DNA from 3 places in the Idiomarina sp. genome. Region 2 is predicted to be linked to each of the others. Evidence: predicted binding sites of a transcription regulator. Region 2 holds the regulator's gene; each other region holds the start of a gene.
What was found. Region 2 encodes sigma-54, which starts transcription at its own class of promoters, with help from an activator protein. Its sites were predicted from a motif close to GTTGGCACGNNNNTNGNNT; they were not measured.
Positions count from the first base shown of each region.

Region 1: KZ771_RS00430 (PAS domain-containing sensor histidine kinase) is a predicted target of sigma-54. The motif match lies at 3,178-3,196, and genes of this name have one in related genera.
Region 3: KZ771_RS10800 (DUF4168 domain-containing protein) is a predicted target of sigma-54. The motif match lies at 2,970-2,988, and genes of this name have one in related genera.

Region 1 covers NZ_CP080268.1:88,999-93,787, forward strand. The annotation lists gene KZ771_RS00410 (amidohydrolase) at 1-286, opposite strand, end outside; gene KZ771_RS00415 (response regulator transcription factor) at 487-1,110, shown strand; gene KZ771_RS00420 (DUF1285 domain-containing protein) at 1,131-1,646, shown strand; gene KZ771_RS00425 (sigma-54-dependent Fis family transcriptional regulator) at 1,674-3,095, shown strand; gene KZ771_RS00430 (PAS domain-containing sensor histidine kinase) at 3,237-4,241, shown strand; gene KZ771_RS00435 (sigma-54 dependent transcriptional regulator) at 4,234-4,789, shown strand, end outside.
Region 2 covers NZ_CP080268.1:2,704,000-2,708,788, reverse strand. The annotation lists gene kdsC (3-deoxy-manno-octulosonate-8-phosphatase KdsC) at 1-57, shown strand, start outside; gene lptC (LPS export ABC transporter periplasmic protein LptC) at 54-614, shown strand; gene lptA (lipopolysaccharide transport periplasmic protein LptA) at 586-1,119, shown strand; gene lptB (LPS export ABC transporter ATP-binding protein) at 1,123-1,848, shown strand; gene KZ771_RS13090 (RNA polymerase factor sigma-54) at 1,892-3,358, shown strand; gene hpf (ribosome hibernation promoting factor) at 3,387-3,674, shown strand; gene ptsN (PTS IIA-like nitrogen regulatory protein PtsN) at 3,677-4,147, shown strand; gene rapZ (RNase adapter RapZ) at 4,138-4,789, shown strand, end outside.
Region 3 covers NZ_CP080268.1:2,235,102-2,239,890, forward strand. The annotation lists gene KZ771_RS10785 (type 1 glutamine amidotransferase domain-containing protein) at 1-34, opposite strand, end outside; gene KZ771_RS10790 (sigma-54 dependent transcriptional regulator) at 79-1,407, opposite strand; gene KZ771_RS10795 (ATP-binding protein) at 1,394-2,866, opposite strand; gene KZ771_RS10800 (DUF4168 domain-containing protein) at 3,039-3,422, shown strand; gene KZ771_RS10805 (acetolactate synthase large subunit) at 3,538-4,789, shown strand, end outside.

The sequences.
Region 1 (4,789 bases), 360 kb from region 2:
CATCAGTCAACCCCGGCAATACGGTTTTGCCGTTTAGGTCGACTTGCTCAAAATCAGGGTATTTGTCGGCTAGCTCGTGGCCTCCCATCGCTAATACCCGGCCATTCTGTACAACCAGTGTATTAAACTGAGTTAGCACCGCATCTTGACCGGCCGGACTGGTAAGCGTGTAGCCATTGGCATCGGTATAAACCGTTTGTGCCAGGACTGACGTACTAGAGAAAGATAACAACGCACCGATAAACGCAAACGCTGTAACTTTTGACGGTATTAGTTTTGTTAGCATACGAACCTCTGCATGATAGTTTTGCAGTCACTATAAAACGGATAAGCCTAAATTAATATCCAGAGATGTTATTACAAGTTGTTATTTTTTTTAACGTTTACAGTGAATTTGTTCGATTTATTGGTCTTGATACTTGCTCAAAAAGCGAATTAAGGTATGCTAAAAGTTAGACTGGCTGTCGCAAGATTTGGGAATTCAACATGAAAATATTGATCATTGACTCGTCGTTTTTTATGCGTGCGGGACTTATACAAGTATTAACGAATTATGCGACGCAACCGTCAATTTTTGAGGCGGATTCATTTAGTGTTGCAGAAACCTATCTTAATGCCGACGAATTTAATCTGATTTTTATCGAGATGGATCTGCCAGACGAAGAAATTCGACCGGCGTTACAACGTTTGAAACGGCTTGCTCCGCGTGCTCATTTGGTACTTTTTACCAAGGCTCGTGCGATGAGTGATGTGCGCCAGGTGATGTCAGCCGGCATTCGCAGCTTTTTACCAAAGGACTCCAGCGCTGAGCAGGCAAAACTGGCAGTTAAGAGCTTGTTAAACGGTGACCGCTATCTTCCCGATGATCCATCGCTTAACGAACCGCGTCAGCGCACCAGTGGTGCTGAAACGTTTTTGTCACCCCGCCAACTGGAGATTATGCAGTTGTTGGCTCAGGGGTTGTCGAATAAGGAAATCGCCAATATTTTGGGTATTACCGAGGGCACTATTCGTGTGCATCTGTCGGCGATCTTTAAAGCGATTAAAGTGTCTAACCGCACCGAGGCAACGCTTTGGTATTTGTTACGGCAAAAGAAGTTGGTTGATTAAATCGGCCTGATGGGTAAGCCATGAGTCTGGAAAAATTATTTGAACAGCTTGAGTCGACCCAGCACGCACCTACCGAAAAGTGGGACCCACCCTACTGCGGCGAAATACCTCTGCGCATAAAAGCCAACGGTGACTGGGAGTACCAAGGCAGTAAAATTAACCGTCAACGCTTGGTCAATTTGTTCGCCTCGGTACTGACACGAGAAAATGAAGACTATTTTTTAGTAACGCCGGTCGAAAAGGTAAAAATCCAGGTTGATGACGCTCCGTTTATTGTTACTGAATGGCAGCAGGTCGAATCGTCTGGTGAAAAGGCAATTCAGGTTGTCACAAACATCGGGGAGCGATATATTCTTTGTGAGCGAACCCCGTTAAAAATTTATGACGACGTTCCATATGTTTGCCTGCCCAGAGGTATGACCGCAAAAGTTCATCGAAATGTGTACTATCAATGGGCACAACAAGCTGAGTTAACGGCTGACAATCAATTTGTTATTAGCAGTGCGGGCCAGCTGTTTTCGCTTGGTCAGGCCTAATAGAGTAGGAAAACGCGGTCAGGTATGATGACCAGCCCTCAAGTCATATATTTATGCGAACAGAATAATGAACGGCGTCAGCGATTTGAGACCGTGTTAACCTTTATTGGTGAGCGAGTCACTGTGCTGCCGGCGATTGACGAGCTGGCTAATCATGATGACGTGCTTTGTGTTATTGCCGGTTCAGGGGTAAATGACTTAAGCGAGAATGCCAAAAGCAAGCCGGCTATTCCTTTTATCGCCGCTGCAGAGAGCCATCAGCCAGCTCTTAATCGCGCTAATGTTATTGGTCCCATCGATGCTAATGTTGATTATCAGGAATTGTCACGCTGGTTGCATTATTGTCACTCTTACCACCGTAACCTTGCCGAACGCCATGGCTCGCAGAATCATAAAACCGGCAAACTGGAGTCACTGCTAATAGGCCAGGGCAGTGCAATTCAGAGTATTCGCAAGATGATTGCGCAGGTCGCCAGTAGCGACGCCAATGTTTTGGTTTTGGGTGAGTCCGGCACCGGTAAAGAAGTGGTAGCGCGCGGAATTCATAGCCTCTCTAACCGTAAAGATGGTCCTTTTGTGCCGGTCAACTGTGGCGCGATACCCGCTGACTTACTCGAAAGTGAACTATTCGGACACGAAAAGGGCGCATTTACGGGCGCAATTGGCACTCGTAAAGGGCGATTTGAGTTAGCCCAGGGCGGCACATTATTCCTCGACGAAATTGGCGACATGCCGTTAGCCATGCAGGTAAAATTACTGCGCGTATTGCAGGAACGCACCTTTGAGCGGGTTGGTGGTGCAAAAAGTATTAAAGCCGACGTACGCGTTGTTGCTGCAACCCATCGACAACTTGAGTCGATGATTAACGAAGGCAAATTCCGCGAGGACTTATTCTATCGGTTAAATGTATTCCCCATCGATGTACCGGCATTGCGTGAGCGCCAGGAAGACGTGCCGTTATTGTTGCAAGAGCTGACCGCGCGCTTTAAAAAAGAGCGCGGAGTCGGTGTGCGGTTTACCGATAAGGCATTGGAGTCGTTGTCATTGCATCGCTGGCCCGGTAACGTTCGTGAGCTGAGTAATTTAATTGAACGGTTAACCATCATGCATCCCGATCAATTAGTGGATGTCAGTGACCTGCCGCCAAAGTATCAACATATTGACCACCCCCGGGTAGAGCCTGAGTATCCTGACGAACTGCTTGAGCGCGAGGCGCTTAACTCCATTTTTGCCGATGACGACGAGGAGTTGGACACGGATACAACGGCGCTTAACTCTGAGTTACCAGATGACGGCGTTAACCTAAAAGACATGCTGAGTGAGCTGGAAACAGCCATGATAAAGCAGGCGCTGGATAAAGCTGATGGTGTGGTCGCAAAAGCAGCTGAATTATTAGGGATGCGGCGGACAACGCTGGTCGAGAAAATGAAAAAATACCAAATAAAGTAACCTCGTGTTACAGGTAGCCGAAAAATTGACACCCCTGCCTTTAAATATTTGCAAGATAACCCATTGAAATAAAACAAAAAATATAGGCACAGTCTTTGCATAGTCTCTAGCATAGTTGCGCAGGCAAACAGAGAGAGAACTATGCAGGATCACCGAATGCTGATCGATGCGATGCCCAATGGCGTTATTTTGGTCGATAGTGCGGGAACCGTAGAACATTGTAACCATAATGCGATCGCGTTAGTGGACGCGCCACTGGTGGGGCGTTTATGGCGTGATTGTGTTGCTGAGTACTTCAAACCCCAGGCCGATGACTGGCACGAAGTGTCGTTGCACAATAGTCGTCGCGTTAAAGTCGATATTTCGGCTATTCCTGACCAGTCAGGGCAGTTAGTGGTGTTGACTGACTTGACTGAAACGCGTCGCCTACAACAAAAAATTAGCCATCTACAACGCTTGTCATCGATGGGGCGAATGGTTGCTTCTCTGGCGCATCAAATCAGAACACCGCTTTCTGCAGCCTTACTTTATGCCCAAAACCTGGCAACCCCGAACCTTGACCACAACCGCCAGCAGCGCTTTTCGGATAAGCTACTATCCCGACTTAAATCACTTGAACAGCAAGTCAATGACATGCTGTTGTTTGCAAAAAGCGGTGACCAGCAAGTTCTGGAACCGTTGTCATCGGCAACCTTAATCGACTCAGTTGTGCAGTCGGTCAGTCCCTACGCGCAAGCAAAAAAGGTTAGGTTAAGCGTGCAAAACAACGCTGACGACGCGATCTTAAAAGGCAACTTAACCGCGCTTAGTGGAGCGATTCAGAATCTGTTAACCAATGCGATTGATGTCACGGACAAAGGCCAGGTGGTAACGGTGTCAACCGATTACAGCGCCAATGATTGGTGCTGTACGGTAAGCGATACCGGCTCCGGCATTCCTGCAGAAATCCAGTCGCAGTTATTCACGCCTTTTGTTACCAGCAAGCCAAACGGTACCGGACTCGGTCTGGCGGTGGTTAATACCGTAGTAAAAGCCCACCAGGGCCAGTTGAATTGGCAAACCGAGGCTGGCCAGGGAACCGAGTTCAGTATTCGTCTGCCGATTGAAGCCGTTCAATCTAAGCCACAGGAGATTTGTTATGGTTGATGCCCGTGTTTTGATTGTCGAGGATGATGCCGCACTGCGAGAGGCTATCGTTGATACGCTGGAATTGGCAGATTATTGCTGTATAGAAGCAGAATCAGGTGAAGATGCGCTGGTACAACTAAAATCGGCGCCGATAGATTTGATTATCAGCGACGTACAAATGCCGGGCATTGATGGCCTGCAGTTACTGCGTAGTTTGCGCAATCAAAACTATGATACGCCGGTGATCATGATGACTGCCTTCGCTAAAGTCGATGATGCCGTTATCGCAATGCGCGAGGGTGCGATTGATTACCTGAGTAAACCGTTTTCTACTGAAAAGCTGCTGCAACTGGTGCAACGACATTTGCCTTTGCAGGAGCACGAAGTCAGCAGTGTCGTTGCTGAAGATCCCAGTAGTTTAGCCTTGTTAGAAATGGCCAAAAAAGTGGCGGCGACTGACGCGACAGTCATGATTACGGGGCCCAGCGGTACTGGCAAAGAGGTGTTGGCGCGTTATATTCATGAACAGTCAGCACGGCAAGCCGCGCCTTTTGTTGCGATTAATT
Region 2 (4,789 bases):
GACCTACTGCTATTAGCTAACGGTCAATTACGTCAAGCCGAGGGAATTAGTCTGTGAACAGACGTGTCGCGCTAATCTTACTGCTACTTTTTGGTGCCGGGGTACTATTGGTCTGGCGCCCATTCAGCAGTGGCGACGGCGAAGGCAGTGAGCGACGCTCGCAAGTCATGCAGCCCGACTTCACCGCACGCGGCTTGCAGACACGTTTATTTGAGTCCGGCGGTGACTTAGCACACCAGCTAGATGCCGAAGGCATGGCGCATTATATCCAAATTGGCTTGACCGAGCTGACTCAGCCCACCTACACGGTATACACCCAGGATGACTTAGCAACATGGCAGATCAGCGCCGAGCAAGGTACATTTTACGATGACCAAACGCTGATTCTGGAACGCGGAGTTGAAATCATTTCGCTACAGCCTGATACTGCAATACAAAGGGTAATTACAGAATACCTGGTTATCGATATGGCAGCTGAAAGTATGCGTACCGACTATCCAGTAACGTTATTTGGTCCGCAATTAACTATCCGTGGAGATGGTTTAAAAGCTGACCTATATGCTGAAAAGATGGAGTTAAATCGACATGTTAAGACCGTATTTGAGCCTCGTTAGCGGCCTTGTTGTGCTGTTCAGTAGCGCCGTATTTGCACAGGGCGAAGCGGACTTTTCTAAAGCGATTGAGCTGACAGCCGGCCATGAAGAACTGGATATCAAAAATAATAAGTTGTTGCTAACCGATAACGTAACAGTAACCCAGGGGTCGCTTGTCATAAAAGCCGACCGCCTTGAAGCGCTGCGTAATAACGAGCAGCAAGCAGATACCTTCATTGCCGAAGGAAACCCTGCAACCTATACCCAGCAACTAGAAGACGGCTCAACTATCAGCGCTCAAGCGCAACGTATTACCTACTATCAGGCGCGCGAAGTGCTTGAACTCGTGGGTGATGCGCAAGTATCCCAGGGTGCCAGCCGCTCTAGTGCGCAGATTATTACCTATGACCTCGCCAAACAAACCTTAAGCGCCAGCGGCGAGGGCTCAGAGAACAACCGGGTAACAACCATTTTTACGCCCACCAAAAAGGACGACAACGACGACCAAAACGGGGGCAATCGCTAACTTATGGCTACGCTTTCGGTTCGTCATTTAGCAAAAAGTTACAAACGTCGGCAAGTGGTTAAAGATGTCAGCCTGGAGGTTAGTCAGGGCCAGATCATCGGCTTGTTGGGCCCTAACGGCGCAGGTAAAACGACCACCTTCTATATGATTGTGGGTTTGGTTAATAGTGATAAAGGCCAGATTTATCTGGATGACACTGACCTAACGCTGTTGCCTATGCACGAGCGAGCACGCCGGGGGATTGGCTATTTGCCACAGGAGTCGTCGATATTCCGCAAACTGTCAGTACGCGACAACCTGATGGCCATTTTAGAAACTCGAAAATCGCTAAGCGCGGTTGAGCGTGAAGAAAAAGTTGATGCGCTACTGGAAGAATTCCACATTGGCCATATCGCCAACAGCCTGGGGATGAGCCTGTCCGGAGGCGAGCGTCGCCGGGTAGAAATTGCACGGGCGCTGGCAGCTGATCCCACCTTTATTTTACTGGATGAACCCTTTGCCGGTGTCGACCCGATTTCAGTCTTAGACATCAAAAAAATTATCGAACATTTAAAAAATCGCGGTATTGGCGTGCTAATTACTGATCACAACGTGCGCGAAACACTCTCGGTTTGTGAACACGCTTACATTGTCAGTCACGGCCAGTTGATTGCCAGTGGTGACGCAGACAGTATATTATCAAACCAACAGGTTAAAGATGTTTACCTCGGCGAACAATTTACGCTGTAAGCCTATTCAGTAACGACTGATGCGAGAGCCGGGAGCCTAACGTATGCGACAAAGTCTTCAGCTAAAAATGGGTCAGCAATTAACCATGACCCCACAGTTACAACAAGCAATTCGCTTGTTGCAATTGTCATCGCTTGATTTGCAGCAGGAGATCCAGGAAGCACTCGATAGCAACCCACTGCTGGACGTCGAATCGGATATCTCAGATGGCGGCGCAGATGGTAAGGCACATAACGCGTCATCACGCGACCGTGACGATAGCCAACAAGAAACCTCCGACGTATTAAAAAAAGACCAGTTGCCTGATGACCTGCCGGTCGACAGCAGCTGGGATGATACCTATACCTCGTCCACGCCAGCATCGATGACCAGCGGTAACGGAAAAAGTTTTGAGGGCGAAATGGACGTGTACCAGGGCGAAACCAGCGAAACACTGCAGGATCATTTACTGTGGCAAATGCAGCTGTCGCACTTCAGCGATGAAGACACCGCCATTGCCGAAGCGATCATCGAATCTATTAATGATAATGGTTATCTCACCTCAAGTATCGACGAGCTAGTTGATGCGGTCGGTCTCGATGAGGTTGGCCAGGAAGAAATCTGTATGGTGCTGAAACGCATACAGCATTTTGATCCCGTGGGCGTTGGCGCGCGCGACGTTGCTGAGTGTTTAACTATACAGTTGCAGCAACTAGTAGAAGAAAGCCCGTTAAGAACACAAACGATAGAGCTCGTTCAGCAACACATGGAATTACTCGGCAACCGTGATTACCGCACGATTATGCGCAAAATGCGCCTGTCTGAGGCAGAGCTAAAAGCTTGTATGCAGTTAATCCAACAGTTACATCCTCACCCCGGCGAACAAGTGGCGCAAAAACCGGTGGAGTACGTTATTCCGGATGTGTCTGTGGTAAAAAAACAAGGCCGCTGGGTGGTCGAATTAAATCCTGACAGCGTACCTAAATTAAAGGTTAATGAAGAATACGCGGCGCTTAGCAAAGCGGCCAAATCCGAGGCTGACTGCAACTACATAAAATCGCATACCCAGGAGGCGCGCTGGTTTATTAAAAGTCTGGAAAGTCGCAACGATACCCTACTTAAAGTTGCAAACTGTATCGTGCAGCGCCAGCAAGGCTTTTTCGAGTACGGCGAAGAGGCTATGAAGCCCATGGTTCTTAACGATGTCGCCGAAGCAGTAGAGATGCATGAGAGTACAATTTCGCGGGTGACGACACAGAAGTATTTGCATAGCCCCCGCGGTGTTTTTGAGTTGAAATATTTTTTCTCCAGTCACGTCAACACAGAGGCAGGAGGTGAGTGTTCAAGTACTGCTATTCGTGCTTTAATTAAGAAGTTAGTGGCGGCAGAAAATCGCGCCAAACCATTGAGTGACAGTAAAATTGCTGAACTCATTGCGGAGCAGGGAATCAAAGTGGCAAGGAGGACCATTGCAAAGTATCGGGAGTCGCTTAACATCGCGTCCTCGAGCCAACGCAAGAGTCTGCTTTAAATCGTGTAGCTATAAGAAGGAAGACGTTATGCAAATAAATTTGACCGGTCATCACATTGATATTACTGACGCACTGCGTGACTATGTAGATACTAAGTTCGCTAAGTTAGAGCGACATTTCGACCACATTAACAATGTGCACGTCATCCTTAAGGTTGAGAAAACGGATCAAATCGCCGAAGCGAATTTGCACGTTAACGGCGGCGAAATTTTTGCCGACGCCAAACACGAAGATATGTATGCGGCAATTGATGGCTTAATTGATAAGCTCGATCGCCAGGTTATTAAACACAAAGAGAAACTCAAAAAGCATTAATCATGCAACTGTCTGAACTATTAAGCCCCGACTGCACCAAGTGTGCAGTCGAGGGTGCCAGCAAAAAGCGTTTACTCGAGGCTATTAGCCAAATTGCGGCCCCCAAATTGGTCGGCATTACTCGCCACGATATTTTCGAAAGCTTGTTGAATCGGGAGCGTTTAGGCAGTACCGGAATTGGGCTGGGTATTGCCATTCCTCACGGTCGGCTTGCCAATGCCACACAACCTGTCGCTGTGTTACTGACGTTAGAAAAACCTATCGAATTTGATGCTATCGACAATCAGCCCGTGGATATTATTTTTGCCTTACTGGTGCCTGAATCAGAGCACGAAAATCACCTACAAACGCTTGCCGCGGTTGCCCGCCGTATGAACGATAAAGTCTGTACTCGCGCGCTACGACAAGCCGAATCTGACAAAGATCTCTATGACATCTTTGTTGACGAGAGTAACGACGGATCATGCAGCTAATTATTGTTAGTGGCCGTTCGGGCTCAGGCAAAACTATCGCGCTAAGGGTGCTTGAAGATTTAGGTTACTATTGCGTTGATAATTTGCCGATTGCGCTGCTGCCTACCCTGGTTCATGCCGTAATGGCTCAGTATGACCGTATAGCTATTAGCATTGATGTTCGTAACCTGCCAGAGAATTCAGAAGAACTGTTAGAATCGCTCGACTTTTTACCCTCAGACGTTGAGCCGGAAATTCTGTTTATTGACGCGGATGATCAAACACTACTGCAACGCTTCGGCGAAACACGTCGCTTGCATCCGCTGTCGCAAAAAGAGCTACCGCTAACTGACGCTCTGCAGCTTGAGCACAAAGTGCTTGAGCCAATTATGGAGCGTGCCACCTGGCGTATCGACAGCAGTAATTTGTCGTTACATCAGTTAAGTGAGCAGGTCACTGAAAGGGTGTTAGGCAAAGCCGAGAAAAAACTCATTATCGTATTTCAGTCGTTTGGCTTTAAATACGGTTTACCCAAAGACGCTGACTTTGTATTTGACGCCCGTATTTTGCCAAATCCTCATTGGCAACCCGAGCTCAAATTGTTATCAGGACTGGACGAAGACGTACAACATTACTTTCGGCAACAACCGTTGGTGGCGAAAT
Region 3 (4,789 bases), 470 kb from region 2:
TATCGTGCGATGTAAGTACCATTAAAATTTTCACTACTGTCTCCTTTACTACCGCTCTGTGTCATCAAACTTACGAATTTAGTCCGCTTCCCGATCACCTGAATCTTCAAGCCAACGGTAGAGTGTCCGGCGGGTAACACCTAAAACTTCGGCAGCTTTTGATTTGTTTCCCTGCACATGCGCCAACACCTTTTTAATATAATCTTCCTGCATTTCGTTGAGGGTTGGCCATCGGCTCGCCGGAGTCACCGATTCAGCTTCATTTTCGGCTTCAAATTCAGTGATACGCTGCGGCAAATTCTCGGCATGGACTTCACCATCCTGACTAAACGCAACAGCTCGCTCTATCGCGTTTTGCAACTCCCGAACATTGCCGGGGAACGGGTATCGATAAAGTAGCTCAAGCGCATCGCTGTCAATATCATTAGCAAAATGCCTGACCAACCGTTCGATATCTTCACCACGCTCTCTCAATGCCGGAACTCGGATAGAAAATGTCTCTAACCGATAAAATAAGTCTTGTCTAAAACTACCATTTTCAACTTTTTTCTCTAAGTCCTGATGCGTGGCTGCAAGAATTCGTACGTTAACATGCTCCTCTTTGTCACTTCCTACCGCTCTGAGGGTTCCTTCCTGAAGGACACGAAGCAGTTTAGCCTGTAACGCCATTGGCATTTCACCAATTTCGTCTAACAACAACGTGCCACCGTCGGCCTGTTTCAATAAACCGTTACGCTTACCTTTTGCACCGGTAAACGAACCCGCTTCATGACCAAAAAACTCACTTTCCATCAGCTCAGCTGGAATTCCTGCACAATTTACTGCCTGAAAAGGTTTGTCCGATCTATCGCTTAGCTGATGAATAGCGTTCGCCACAAGCTCTTTACCCGTGCCGCTCTCGCCCAAAATAAGCACACTGCCGTCAACTTTAGCAATCTGCTCTATTTGACTGTAGAGTTTGCGCATGGCCGGACTCTGACCAATCATCCCGCCCGGACCCGTCTGTTCTGACTTAAATCGCTTGAGCTGTTGCTTTAAGTTTCGGTGTTCAAGAATGCGTTGCACGCTTAAAAGTAAATGCTCGACGTCCAAAGGCTTAGTTAAGAAGTCCGCCGCTCCATGCTTTAACGCGTCCACAGCTTGGTCCACCGTACCAAAGGCGGTAATCAGTAATACTGCCGGGGGCGTACTTTGCTGTTGAACCGTCTCTAGCAAAGATAAGCCTGACGCTCCGGGAAGGCGAATATCACTGACCACGACATCACAATCTAGACTCGCCAGCAGAAAATCCTCTACCGTACCAAAGTGGCTCACTTGATACCCTTCCGCCGCGAGCTCCTCGACTAACAATTCATTTAGCGCCGGATCGTCTTCAACTACCGCAACATGGGCCTTACCTCTGCTCATTTTTATTTCCCTCAGACTTAGGCAACAACAAACGCACACAACAACCACCCTGAGACGAGTTATCAAGCTTCATTGAACCACTATGGTCATTCATTACATGACTGACAATTGTAAGTCCTAAGCCCGTTCCCTTGCCTTGTGGCTTGGTACTTTTAAATGGTTGCGTAGCATCATTTTTTATTGACTCATCTATACCGGCTCCGTCATCCAGTATATTGATCTCCACCATCTCATTAACTTCTACAGTTACGCGGATTTCATTGATGGCGGCTTGCAATGCATTACGTAAGACGTTGACCAAAGCCAGTTCAAATCGTTTTATGTCGACTGCAACGTTCGCCTGTTCAGTGGAATCTATTACTATATTTATACCATCGCTATCGCGCTCGTAGCTCAAGGCTTTTATTGCTCGCTGTAGTATTTCATTTATTTCTACTGAAACCCTTTCTGATACCGGGGTTCTGGAGAACGCAAGCAGCTGATTAACCAGACCCGTTAGACGCTGAACTTGCCCTCTAACGGCTTCTAGTTGACGCCGGTCATCTTCATCAGGCATCCGCTTAAGTAGACGTTTTGCGCGAGCATCAATAACAGTTAAGGGTGCGCCAAGCTCGTGCGCAACGCCGCTGGCTACACTCCCTATTGCAGCCATTTTTTCCTGTTCCCGCAGCGCTTGTTGTAAACGTTCTTCCTCTTTACGTCGGCTTTCAAGCTCTTGTTCTGCCAGTGAAATGCTATCCAGCATACGATTCAAACCGATACCTATTTCAGCAATTTCACTGGGCCCATTGGGCGCAACTCGAATTGCTCTATCACCCTCCGCAACCTTTCGCATCGCATTTTTTAACTCAACGACATGGCGCCCAACACCTCTAAAGTGCCCAAATATTAATACCGCAAAAGTAATTGCCCCAAACGCAGCCCAACTGAGCCAGGCAACCTGACTCAGCTGCTCAAACCGGTCATCAAAATCACTGGCTTTTCGGTTAATTTGCAGCAAGCCTATGATGCGACCACCTCGATCAATAATTGGCATAAATTGGGAGAATACGTCTTTACCTTCGACCCGCCGGTAATCATCCTGAGTGACTCCCGTTTTAACCGTTTGTTGTGCCAAAAAACTGTTAGACAAATCTGTTTCGGTGATTCCAGCTTCAGCAACCTGCTGACCCTTTACGTTGTATACGGATGCACCATAGACGCGTCCGATAGAAAAAACAGAATCCAGATTGGCTTTAACCGTCCTGAGGTCGTTAGTTAATAGTGCATCACTTATCGGTAAACTAATTGCGCGCCCCAATAATTCCAGGTCAGCTTTTAATCGTTTTTCTTCCTGATCCGCAATTAACTGTAACCCAAAGCTAATTGCGAGACCTGAGATCACGACCATCGGCACAACAACATAAATAAGTAATCGCTTTTGCAGGCTAGACAGATTAAAACTGTATCTTTTTGTCATTAACAACTCCCAGAGTGTATCAAAACGATACACTTATTTAGTCGAGTAACCAAACATAATGCCTAGATATAATTAAAACTCTTATTTTTCAAAAGCTTAATAAGTTGGCATGGTCTTCGCTACAGTGTAGATGAGCAAAATTAATTCCAGAAAATAAATCTAGGAGCTTATTATGAAAAAGACACTATTAGCATTAGCAACCGTAATGATCTTTGGTTCAACAGCCGCTATCGCTCAGCAGCAGGGCCAAGCTCAGGGCCAGGCGCAACAACAAATGCAACAGCAAGTTGAAGTGACAGAAGGTATGCTGGTCAAGTTTGTTGCGGCAATGGAAGAAGTACAAGGCGTTACTCAAAAATACCGTGAAAAATTCCAGAATGCTGAAAACCAAGAGCAAGCACGCACAATTCAACAATCTGCACAGGAAGAAATGATTGCTGCTGTTGAAGATGCAGGCCTGACGCCGCAAGAATACAACTCTATCATTCAACAAGCTCAGAATGACGAAGAATTGCGCAACCGCCTTCAGGAAATGACAGGTGACGGCAACTCGTAACTAGTGCTTTGCGACAGAGAACAAAAGGCGGCTCTTAGCCGCCTTTTTTGATCATATAGCCTATGCTTTACGTACGCTGTTAATACATATCTTTTATACGCAAGGAGAAAGCGACGTGAAAGCATCGGATCTGATGGTAAAAGCGCTTGAAAATGAAGGCGTAGAATATATTTTTGGTATTCCCGGTGAGGAAAATCTCGACTTGCTCGAGTCACTATCAAAGTCGTCAATAAAACTTATTATAACCCGTCATGAACAAGCTGCCGGATTTATGGCTGCAACCTATGGTCGCTTAACCGGCAAACCTGGCGTTTGTCTATCAACGCTTGGGCCGGGCGCCACCAACCTTGTTACTCCGGTTGCTTACGCTCAACTCGGAGCTATGCCGATGGTTGTTATTACCGGTCAGAAGCCCATCAAAGAACGGCAGCAAGGACAGTTCCAAATTATTGACGTGGTCGACATGATGACCCCTATCACTAAATATACACAACCCATCATCAGCGCGAAGAGTATTCCTGCGCATGTTCGCGAAGCCTTTCGTCGAGCTGAAGAGGAACGTCCCGGAGCTTCACACCTGGAACTTTCCGACGATGTCGCTAGCGAAGATGTTGATTCATTTCCAATCGAGCCGAGCTACTCTCGCAGACCTATTGCTGAAGATAAGGCCGTTCGTCACGTTTTGTCTTTACTTAAAGAGTCAAAACATCCTTTGCTACTTATCGGCGCAGCCGCTAACCGAAAAATAACCGCTAAAATGCTACGCGCATTTGTCGACAAAACAGGAATCCCCTTTATCACCACACAAATGGGTAAGGGCGTGATTAACGAAGACCATCCAGGCTGGCTAGGTAATGCTGCTGTTTCGGATGGAGATTATCCTCACCGAGCAATAGAACAAGCCGACCTGATTCTTAATGTTGGCCATGACGTTGTTGAGAAACCACCCTTTATGATGCGTTCACAGGCCAATGACAAGCGCAAAGTGGTTCACATCAACTTCCAGAGCGCTCAAGTCGACTCTGTTTATTTCCCTCATGCCAGTATGATTGGTGATATCGGTAATAGTATTTGGCAATTAAAAGAAGGAATTGAGCCGCAGCCACATTGGAATTTTGACTTTATGTTGAAAGTGCGTGATCACATGCTAGACCACACCGACGAGGGGGCCAACGACGATAGATTCCCAATGTTACCCCAGCGTTTGGTCGAAGAGGTGCGAGAAGTTATGCCTGATGATGGCATCATAGCGCTAGACAACGGTATCTATAAAATCTGGTTTGCTCGCAATTATCCGGCTCGTCAGCCTAATACCGTTTTGCTCGACAACGCTCTTGCTTCAATGGGCGCAGGGTTACCATCAGCAA